Linked DNA regions of Rhizobium lentis. The protein of the gene in region 2 interacts with the protein of the main gene of each other region in a pairwise test. Links are inferred from orthologs where the notes say so. Each region holds a gene or a part of one and is shown on either strand. Other genes may lie near its edges.

What was found.
Region 1: the proteins of J0663_RS01655 (region 2) and rplK interact in binary tests that used the Escherichia coli proteins (3 or more experiments, as listed by UniProt). The link is inferred for Rhizobium lentis from one-to-one orthologs.

Annotation. Positions count from the first base shown.
Region 1 is NZ_CP071454.1:3,594,456-3,599,039, forward strand. Bases 1,003-3,714 are described here. They hold rplK (50S ribosomal protein L11), read left to right. Parts: upstream 1,003-1,998; coding sequence 1,999-2,430; downstream 2,431-3,714. Other genes in these bases: secE (preprotein translocase subunit SecE), read left to right, coding at 1,074-1,274; nusG (transcription termination/antitermination protein NusG), read left to right, coding at 1,292-1,822; rplA (50S ribosomal protein L1), read left to right, coding at 2,435-3,136; rplJ (50S ribosomal protein L10), read left to right, coding at 3,468-3,714. Outside these bases: J0663_RS17230 (NAD-dependent epimerase/dehydratase family protein), read left to right, coding at 1-637; more of rplJ, read left to right, coding at 3,715-3,986; rplL (50S ribosomal protein L7/L12), read left to right, coding at 4,042-4,425. UniProt on the Escherichia coli protein: Forms part of the ribosomal stalk which helps the ribosome interact with GTP-bound translation factors.
Region 2 is NZ_CP071454.1:317,453-322,860, reverse strand. Bases 1,080-3,972 are described here. They hold J0663_RS01655 (50S ribosomal protein L11 methyltransferase), read left to right. Parts: upstream 1,080-2,033; coding sequence 2,034-2,912; downstream 2,913-3,972. Other genes in these bases: J0663_RS01645 (aminopeptidase P family protein), read left to right, coding at 3,769-3,972; J0663_RS01650 (hypothetical protein), read right to left, coding at 3,319-3,492; J0663_RS01660 (SCO family protein), read left to right, coding at 1,378-1,980. Outside these bases: J0663_RS01665 (methyl-accepting chemotaxis protein), read right to left, coding at 1-882; more of J0663_RS01645, read left to right, coding at 3,973-5,408. UniProt on the Escherichia coli protein: Methylates ribosomal protein L11.

The DNA.
Region 1 (4,584 bases), 3.3 Mb from region 2 along the record:
CCCCCGCATCCTGATCAAGCCCGACAACGAGACATTCCGCATCAACACGATGGGCACCTACAATGTCATCGAGGCGGCGGTGAAGCTCGGTATCCGTAAGATCATCGTCGCGTCGAGCGAGACGACCTACGGCGTCTGCTTTGCCGAAGGCCATCGCGATTTCCACCAGTTCCCGCTGGAGGAAGATTACGACGTCAATCCAATGGATTCCTACGGCCTTTCCAAGGTGGTCAACGAAAAGACGGCGCGCGCCTTTGCCGAACGGTCGGGCTTCGACATCTATGCGCTGCGCATCGGCAATGTTATCGAGCCGCACGAATACGAGCGGTTCCCGACCTATTTTGCCCATCCCGAGATGCGCAAACGAATCGCCTGGAGCTATATCGACGCTCGCGACCTCGGACAGATCTGTCATCTCTGCATCGAGAAGGACGGGCTCGGCTACCAGGTCTTCAATGCCGCTAACGATACGGTGTCGGCCAATACACCGTCGAAAGAGCTTGCCAAGCGATTCTTTCCGAACGTGCCTTTTACCCGCGAGATCGGCGAATACGAGGGGCTGCTCTCCAACCGCAAGATTCGCGAGGTGCTGGGCTTCAAGGAAGAACATGACTGGCGGAAATATGTGAAGGTCTGAATGCTCTCCGGCCGCACGATCGCGAAGCCGGCCGCGCGCAAATTGAGCAGAAGGGCTTTGAAAACCGAAAATCGGGCTTGCCAATCCGCTGCCGCCGTCTTAAAGGGAGCGCCATGCATTTCAGCAGCGATTTGCGGGTCTTGGCCCGGGCGCTGAAGGATGGGCATGAAGGGGTATAGCTCAGTTGGTAGAGCGGCGGTCTCCAAAACCGCAGGTCGGGGGTTCGAGCCCCTCTGCCCCTGCCATCTTCCTGAAACGGACAGCGCGGCCGTGCTCGCGGCATTCCGGCGGGGATTGATCGGTGGCAACTAATTTCGTCAAACTTCGGTTTCCCTCTTGTGTATTCGGGAATCGGTGTTTATTTAGGGTTCAACAGACACGCGGTGCGTGGGGCTGATAGTTTCAGCTTTACGCGCCGTAATTGCGTGGGCAGTCGATGGCATCCAAATCCAATCCATTTGCGTTTCTGCAGCAAGTGCGCTCCGAGACGTCCAAGGTCACATGGCCGTCGCGCCGCGAGACGATGATCTCCACGGTTATGGTTCTTGTGATGGTGGTTTTCGCCGCGCTGTTTTTCTTTGCCGCTGACCAGCTGATTGGCTGGGCTCTGAGCTTCGTGCTGAATACCGGCAACTGATACGGGTGGAGATGAAAATGGCGGCACGTTGGTACATCGTCCACGCGTATTCGAATTTTGAAAAGAAGGTGGCTGAAGACATCGAGAACAAGGCTCGCCAGAAGGGGCTTGAGCATCTGTTCGAGAAGATCCTTGTGCCGACCGAAAAGGTTGTGGAAGTGCGTCGCGGCCGCAAGGTCGACAGCGAGCGCAAGTTCTTCCCGGGCTATGTCCTGGTCCGCGCCAATCTGACGGACGAGGCCTATCACCTGATCAAGAATACCCCGAAGGTTACGGGGTTCCTTGGTTCCGACAACAAGCCCGTTCCGATTCCGGATTATGAAGCCGAGCGCATTCTCGGCCAGGTTCAGGAAGGTGTCGAGCGGCCGAAGGCTTCCGTTACCTTCGAGATCGGCGAGCAGGTCCGCGTTTCCGACGGCCCCTTTGCCTCGTTCAACGGCACGGTTCAGGATGTGGACGAGGAACGTTCGCGCCTGAAGGTGGAGGTGTCGATCTTCGGCCGCGCAACGCCGGTCGAATTGGAATACGCGCAGGTCGAGAAGGTCTGATTGCGAGAGTTTGGAAGCCGGCCTTGCGGCCTGTTTCCCGCGGACCTTGTCCGCACCCGCGTGGAAGGTGAGGGGTCTTAGCCGGGCCCTAATGATCCGCACCACGCAACCGCAGCCGCCGGAGCGATCCGGCATCACGGGCCGGGCGACCGGCCGTTCATGAAAGGCAGAGAGATATGGCTAAGAAAGTTGCAGGCCAGCTCAAGCTTCAGGTCAAGGCAGGATCGGCAAACCCGTCCCCGCCGATTGGTCCGGCGCTTGGTCAGCGTGGCATTAACATCATGGAATTCTGCAAGGCGTTCAATGCCGCCACGCAGGAAATGGAAAAGGGTATGCCGATTCCGGTCGTCATCACCTATTACCAGGACAAGTCCTTCACCTTCGCGATGAAGCAGCCTCCGGTCAGCTACTGGCTGAAGAAGGAAGCGAAGATCACGTCCGGTTCCAAGACGCCCGGCAAGGGCGCAAAGGCTGGTACCCTCACCAAGGCTCAGATCAAGACGATCGCCGAAGCCAAGATGAAGGACCTGAACGCAGCAGATATCGAAGGTGCAATGGCGATGATCGAGGGCTCTGCCCGCGCCATGGGCCTGGAAGTGGTGGGTTAAGACCATGGCAGGCAAGCGCACTCAGAAGATCAACGAAGGTGTTGATCCGACCAAGCTCTACGCTCTGACGACCGCCATCGGCATGGTCAAGGAACGGGCTGTCGCCAAGTTCGACGAAACCATCGAAGTCTCGATGAACCTCGGCGTTGACCCGCGCCATGCGGACCAGATGGTTCGCGGCGTCGTCAACCTGCCGAACGGCACCGGCCGTACGGTTCGCGTCGCGGTCTTTGCTCGTGGCGCCAAGGCTGATGAAGCCAAGGCTGCCGGTGCCGATGTTGTCGGCGCCGAAGACCTCGTCGAAATCGTCCAGGGCGGCAAGATCGAATTCGATCGCTGCATCGCTACCCCCGACATGATGCCGCTCGTCGGTCGTCTCGGTAAGGTTCTCGGCCCGCGCGGCATGATGCCGAACCCGAAGGTCGGCACCGTCACCATGGATGTTGCCGGCGCCGTCAAGGCGTCCAAGGGCGGTGCTGTCGAGTTCCGCGTCGAGAAGGCTGGTATCGTCCATGCCGGTATCGGCAAGGCTTCCTTCGACGCCAAGGCTCTGGAGGAAAACATCCGTGCCTTCGCCGACGCCGTCATCAAGGCGAAGCCAGCTGGCGCCAAGGGCAACTACGTCAAGCGCGTGGCGATTTCCTCGACCATGGGCCCGGGCGTCAAGATCGAAGTCGGCTCGGTCACCGCAGCTCCGACTGCATAAGTTTATCGCCGGGCTTTCGCCTGGTGAATTGAATTTCCGGCCTCGCAAGGGGCCGGAATATTCCGGAGAAATCCGGAATCCTGTCCGAGATTGCAGGTGGTTTTCCCTTAATCACTTGGCCTGCATGAGACGGGTAAGACCCGAATTGCATGAAGTTCGCTTCTCGTAACTCGGTTCGAGCCTTGGATGCCTTGTGCCTCTTTAGCCTTGATTGGCGCGGAGCGCGAGGGGACAGGATCCTCAAGCGTCGCTTGGGATCTCTTTTGATCCCGGGAGGCAAAAGGCAACCCGGTGGGTCCGTTCAAATGGTCCCGCCAACTGGAGATAGGCAGTGGAAAGAGCGGAAAAACGCGAATTCGTCACGGAACTGAACGAAGTCTTCAAGGCTTCGGGCTCGGTTGTCGTGGCCCACTATGCTGGTGCTACAGTCGCACAGATGAACGATTTTCGTTCGAAGATGCGCGCTGCTGGCGGCGCCGTCAAAGTCGCGAAGAACCGCCTGGCCAAAATTGCCCTTCAGGGTACGGAAGCGGAAGGGATTTCCAATCTCTTCAAGGGTCAGACCCTCATTGCTTACAGCAATGATCCGATCACCGCTCCGAAGGTCGTCATGGATTTCGCCAAGACCAACGACAAGATCGTGGTTCTCGGCGGCGCCATGGGCACGACAACGCTGAACGCCGAAGGTGTCAAGTCGCTTGCGACCCTGCCTTCGCTGGACGAACTGCGTGCGAAGCTGCTGGGCATGATCCAGACTCCGGCTACCCGCATCGCAGGCGTTGTTGCAGCACCGGCAAGCCAGCTTGCTCGCGTGTTCTCGGCCTACGCCAAGAAGGACGAAGCCGCTTAAGGCGGTTTTTCGCTGTACATACTCAACAGTTCGAACCGAACAAAGGAACTAGAAAATGGCTGATCTCGCAAAGATCGTTGAAGACCTCTCCTCGCTGACCGTCCTGGAAGCCGCTGAGCTTTCCAAGCTGCTCGAAGAAAAGTGGGGCGTTTCCGCCGCTGCTCCGGTAGCTGTTGCTGCCGTTGCTGGTGGTGCAGGCGGTGCAGCTGCTCCGGCTGAAGAAGAAAAGACCGAGTTCGACGTCATCCTGACGGATGCCGGCGCCAACAAGATCAACGTCATCAAGGAAGTCCGCGCCATCACCGGTCTCGGCCTCAAGGAAGCCAAGGACCTCGTCGAAGGCGCTCCGAAGGCTGTCAAGGAAGGCGTTTCCAAGGCTGAAGCCGCCGACATCAAGAAGAAGCTTGAAGACGCTGGCGCCAAGGCCGACGTCAAGTAATCTTGGACTGCTCTTGGGAGGCGGTATTTACTGCCTCCCATTTGCCGTTTTTCTGAACGAATTACCCAAAAGCCGCGTCAAAACGGCTTTTGGGTAATGGGTTCTTCAAGAGGATAGTCTCGCACCGAGGGCAGCACAGCAATCCGAGCTGAGCGTTTT
Region 2 (5,408 bases):
GAGCTTGGCGGCTTCGCGTTCGCGATGCTCGGCGTCGCTGCGTTGCCTGTCGCTCTGGCTCCGCGCCTCGAGGTCACGCTTCTCGATTGCGGCAAGGCGGAAGGCGTCGGCGGCGCGAGCCATTTCGCCGATCTCGTCGCCGCGGGTTTTTTCCGCAACGGCGCTGGCAAGATCGCCGTTCATGATGCGCCGCATGCTTTCGCTGACCGCTGCGATGCCGCGGCGGATCGATCCGCCATGGACATATTGCAGGACGGCCATGGTGAGGATGGCGAGGATGCCGAGCCCGATCTGCAGGTGGAGGGCTCGCTGCGATGTTTCATTCGCAGCCTGGACGTGCTGATGGGCAAAGGCGGTGCCGTCGGCGGCAAGCTTGTTAAGTGTATTGCTCAGTTCTTCGCCGGCGCCGTCGATCGTATCATCGATCTTGTCGAATTCGGCATCGGGCGCTCCCTGCTGAACCAGTGCGACGAGATCGACCTCGATCGCCTTGCGCATTTCGGCGACATCGGTGTCGTAGTTCTTCAACAGGTCGGCATCGTTCATCTCGCCGGCATGCAGACGTATGTCTTTCGAGCCATTGGATAGTGTGGCCAGAGAATCGGCCATCAGCTTGATGCGCGCCGGTTGTACCGTCTTGTCATCCTTGTCGACGATGGTGTCCATCGCGGCTAGCACCAGGGTCAGGTTCGCAAGCCGCATGTCGTTGATGCGGTCGACGCTCGCCTGGATCTCGCTGGCGCGGCGCAGGCCGGCGTCGATACGGGCGTTTTCGTACCAGCCGACGCCGAGCATCGTCCCGAAGCCGAAAAGAGCGGCACCGCCGAGCGTCCAGAGCCGCTGGCTGACCGACAGGCTCTTGCGCACTGCTGAATTCGTCATGAAAAGACCCCTCCACAAACCGCTTGGGTTTATGTTTTCCTACCCTCATGCGGACGTCCGGGGTTTTCGCCACACGGCAGACTTCATGTCAGAACGGCTCTATCGGGCCGCACGCACTGCGAAATATAGATATGACGGCTTAAGTCTTTCCTAACGATACCATCTTGAGATTGTCTGTCCTGCTGCGATCCAAGCCATTCCAAATGCAGGCAATTTTTGAAATTTTCTCATTTTAGTGGGACGGCTTTTCGACAGTTGCCGCGCTGTCCGGTGAGACAATAAATCACGGGTCAGAAAACATATTCTTGAATTGCGTGTATACGGCCGAGACTATAATCACGCGGAACGCGTAAGCGCGTAGCGATCTTTCAGATTCGCTCCTCGCGCTTTAGCTCTTTGTTTTTACGCATGTCGTTATCGCAAAACCGCTGCGCGCTTTTGCGCGACATGCTCGGGGGTGGGCGGCGCATATCCGCCGGATCGAGGTTCATGCCAATGAAGACATTCCGCATCGTCATCTGGGTCGCTGTGTTGATAGTTGCCGCGTTTCTCGGCGGGTTCACGTATTATCTCAACAAAACGGGAAACGTGGTGGCCGAGGCTCCGTTCGGCGTGCCCTTTACCCTGGTCTCCCAGAGCGGTCAGCCGATCACCGAGCAGGCGCTGCGCGGCAAGCCTACGGCGCTGTTTTTCGGCTTCACCCATTGCCCCGAGGTTTGCCCGACGACGCTCTTCGAGCTGGACGGCTGGATGCAGAAGGTCGACCCCGACGGCACCAAGCTGCAGGCCTATTTCGTCACCGTCGATCCCGAGCGCGACACGCCCGAGATCATGAACCAGTATGTTTCCAACGTGTCCAAGCGTATTACCGGCATCTCGGGCTCTCCCGACAAGATCGCCGAGGTCATCAAGGGTTATCGTGTCTACGCCAAGAAGGTCCCGGTCGACGAGAAGGATCCGAACGGTGATTACACGATGGATCACACCGCCTCCGTTTTCCTGCTCGATTCGGCCGGGCGCTTTTCCGGAACGATCGCCTATGGTGAAAACCCGGACACGGCGATAAAGAAGCTGGAGAATCTCGCCAGCAAGGGGTGATAGGGCGCTTGCCCGACCGTGGCGGGTAACGGAAACGGGAAAGACCGCATATTGTGAGTGAAATCCGCCTTTACGTGTCGACGACCGAAAACGAGGCCGAACAAATCCTCGACCTCTTCACCGAAGTCTTCGGCGAAGAAGACTTTGCCATCGGCACCACCGAGATCGATGAGAAGAAGGATATCTGGGAAGCTTCGGTCTATATGATGGCCGAGGAGGAGGCGGATGTGCGCTCCCGAGTCGAGGCGGCGCTGAAGACCACGTTTCCCGATGCCCGGCTGCAGCGGGAGGTCATTCCTGATGTCGACTGGGTGGTGAAATCGCTGGAGGGATTGAAGCCCGTCAGAGCAGGGCGCTTTCTGGTGCATGGTTCGCATGACCGCGACAAGGTCCGCTCCGGCGACATCGCCATCGAGATCGATGCCGGCCAGGCCTTCGGCACCGGCCATCACGGCACGACGGCCGGCTGCCTTGAAGTGATCGACGCCGTGGTGCGCTCGCGCCCGGTCCGCAACGCGCTCGATCTCGGCACCGGCAGCGGCGTGCTGGCGATAGCGGTGCGCAAGCTCAAGAACATACCGGTTTTGGCGACCGACATCGATCCGATCGCAACGCGGGTCGCGGCTGAGAACGTGCGCCGCAATGGCACCGCGTCGGGTATCGTCACCCGGACCGCGCCGGGTTTTCATTCGACGGCCTTTTCCGAGCACGGCCCCTTCGATCTCATCATCGCCAATATTCTCGCCCGACCGCTGATCAAGATGGCGCCGCAGCTCGCCACGCATCTTGCACCCGGCGGCTCGGTAATTCTCTCGGGGATATTGGCTGCGCAGCGATGGAAAGTGATTGCCGCCTATAGCGGCGCGAGGCTTCGCCACGTCAGGACGATCTGGCGGAATGGCTGGGTGACAATCCATTTCGATCGGCCTTGACGAGGCTTCCTTTTCTCCCCAGCGGGGAGAAGATGCCCGAAGGGCAGATGAGGGGGTGAGCGGCGAGCTGCGAATGCGCTGAGCGTAAGCGAAGGGCAATGAATGGTATGCCGTGCGGCCCCCTCATCGCCTCGCTGTCGCTCCGGCACCGACCGGGGTTGAGCCACGGGTCTCAACCCGTCCTTCGGACCCCCGCTGGGAGAAGAGACTCGCCGCGACCTTGGTCATACACAGCATAGCGCTTCTCATGCTTCCCAAGACAAAAGAAAAGGCGGCGCCGATGGCACCGCCTTGGACCGGTCTATCCGGTCGATGCCCGCGAGCTCAAGGGGAGGAGCGCTCGAGCGGGCTCTACTGCATTCCAATAGGCCTGTCCGGGAGGGAGGAGACGGACGGGCTTTCAGACTTAGAACGCGTAGCTGGGAGCGCCCTTGTGGCGCGTGGCGCGCTGGCCGGCGCCGAGCAGCCTCAGGCTGTCGTCGTTCTGCGGCCGGCGGGCGCCGATGACGTGACGCACGGTCTGGCGTTCGCCAGCCTGCACCGGGCTGCCATATGCGAAGCGCGAGAGAGAGGCGGTCATTTCAAAAATTCCTTTGTTTGCTGGTCCGTCCGAACCGTTCGATGGCGTCTATATAGCTATTCTGAAACGCGGAGGCAGAGGCTTTTGCTCATGGGAGCCATGCGGCCAATGCATAAAGCGTGCCAAATTAACTTTTGTCGTCACAGTTCTGTCAAAATATTGAGCGGGCTCAATGGTTTCGACTCGTTTGTCGCTTTTTCTCCCCATCGATTGAAATTTCGCTAACATGGCGGCTATCCATTCACCGGATTCGTCTCAACCATTCGGGTTTCCAGCATGTTCCAGTCCTTCGACGTCACCTCCACGCCGCAGTTCGGCAGGGATCGGGTATCGGCGCTGCGCGCCACTTTCGATTCGCTCGGCATCGATGCCTTCCTCGTGCCGCGCGCCGATGAATTCAACGGCGAATATGTTCCTGCTTGTTCCGAGCGGCTGGCATGGCTGACGGGCTTTACCGGTTCGGCCGGTATTGCGCTGATCCTGCGCACGCAGGCGATCGTCTTCGTCGACGGGCGTTATGTGACGAAGCTTGCCGAACAGGTCGACGGTTCGGTCTTCTCCGGCGGCGATCTCGTCAACGCGCCCCCGCATGTCTGGCTTGTCGCAAACGGAGCCAAGGGCCTGCGGCTCGGCATCGATCCCTGGCTGCATTCGGGGGCGGAGGTTCGCCGCCTGGAAAGGGCGCTTTCGGAGATCGGCGGCACGCTGGTCTTCCTGCCGCACAATCCGCTCGACAAGCTCTGGAGCGACCGGCCGGCCGAGCCGCTCGGCGCCGTCACCATCCAGAATGTCGCCCAGGCCGGCGTGCTGGCGAGCGACAAGATCGCGACGATCGCCGCCGATCTTTCGAAGAGGAACCTCGCAGCGGTACTGATCGCCGATCCCTCCTCGGTTGCCTGGACCTTCAACATCCGCGGCGCCGACGTGCCGCACACGCCACATCCGCTGGCGCGCGCCATTATTCATGCCGATGGGCGCGCCGAGCTTTTTCTCGACAAGCGCAAGACCGGCATCGAGGCCGAGGCCTATCTCGGGCAGATTTCGACGCAGCTGCCGCCCTCGGCGCTGGAGGAGAGGCTCACTGCCGTGTCCAGGGATGGCGGCCGCGTGCTGATCGATCCCGACATCGCTTCCTACGCGCTCGCCGAAATCATCCGCAAGGCGGGCGGCGAGGCAGTGGAGGGCGTCGATCCTGCCAAGCTGCCGCGTGCGGTGAAAAACGACGTCGAGATCAACGGCTCGGCCGCCGCCCACCTGCAGGACGGGGCGGCGATGGTGGAATTCCTCTATTGGCTGTCGCAGGAAAAACCCGGCACGGTGAGCGAGATCGCTGCCGCCGAGCGTCTCGAAGCGGTCCGCGCCAGCGTCGGCCAGAGCATGCAGAATCCGCTGAAGGACATTTCCTTCGATACGATTTCGGGTGCGGGCGAACATGCGGCGATCATGCATTACCGCGTGACGACCGAGAGCAACCGGATGATCCGGGCCGGCGAACTCTTCCTGATCGATTCCGGCGCGCAATATATCAACGGCACGACCGACATCACCCGCACCATCGGCATCGGTCCGGTTTCCGAGGAGCATCGCCGCTTCTTCACGCTGGTGCTGAAAGGCATGATAGATATCAGCACGGCGCGTTTCCCGAAGGGCACGCGCGGCTGCGACCTCGATCCGCTGGCGCGCATCGCGCTGTGGCGGGCAGGTGCCGATTTCGCCCATGGCACCGGTCATGGGGTCGGCTCCTATCTGTCGGTGCATGAGGGGCCGCAGCGCATCTCCCGGCTTTCGACGCAGGAGCTGTTGCCCGGCATGATCCTCTCGAACGAGCCGGGCTACTACCGGCCAGGCAGCTTCGGGATCCGTATCGAGAACCTGATCTATGTGCGTGGTGCCGAGGAGGTCGACGGCGGCGACAT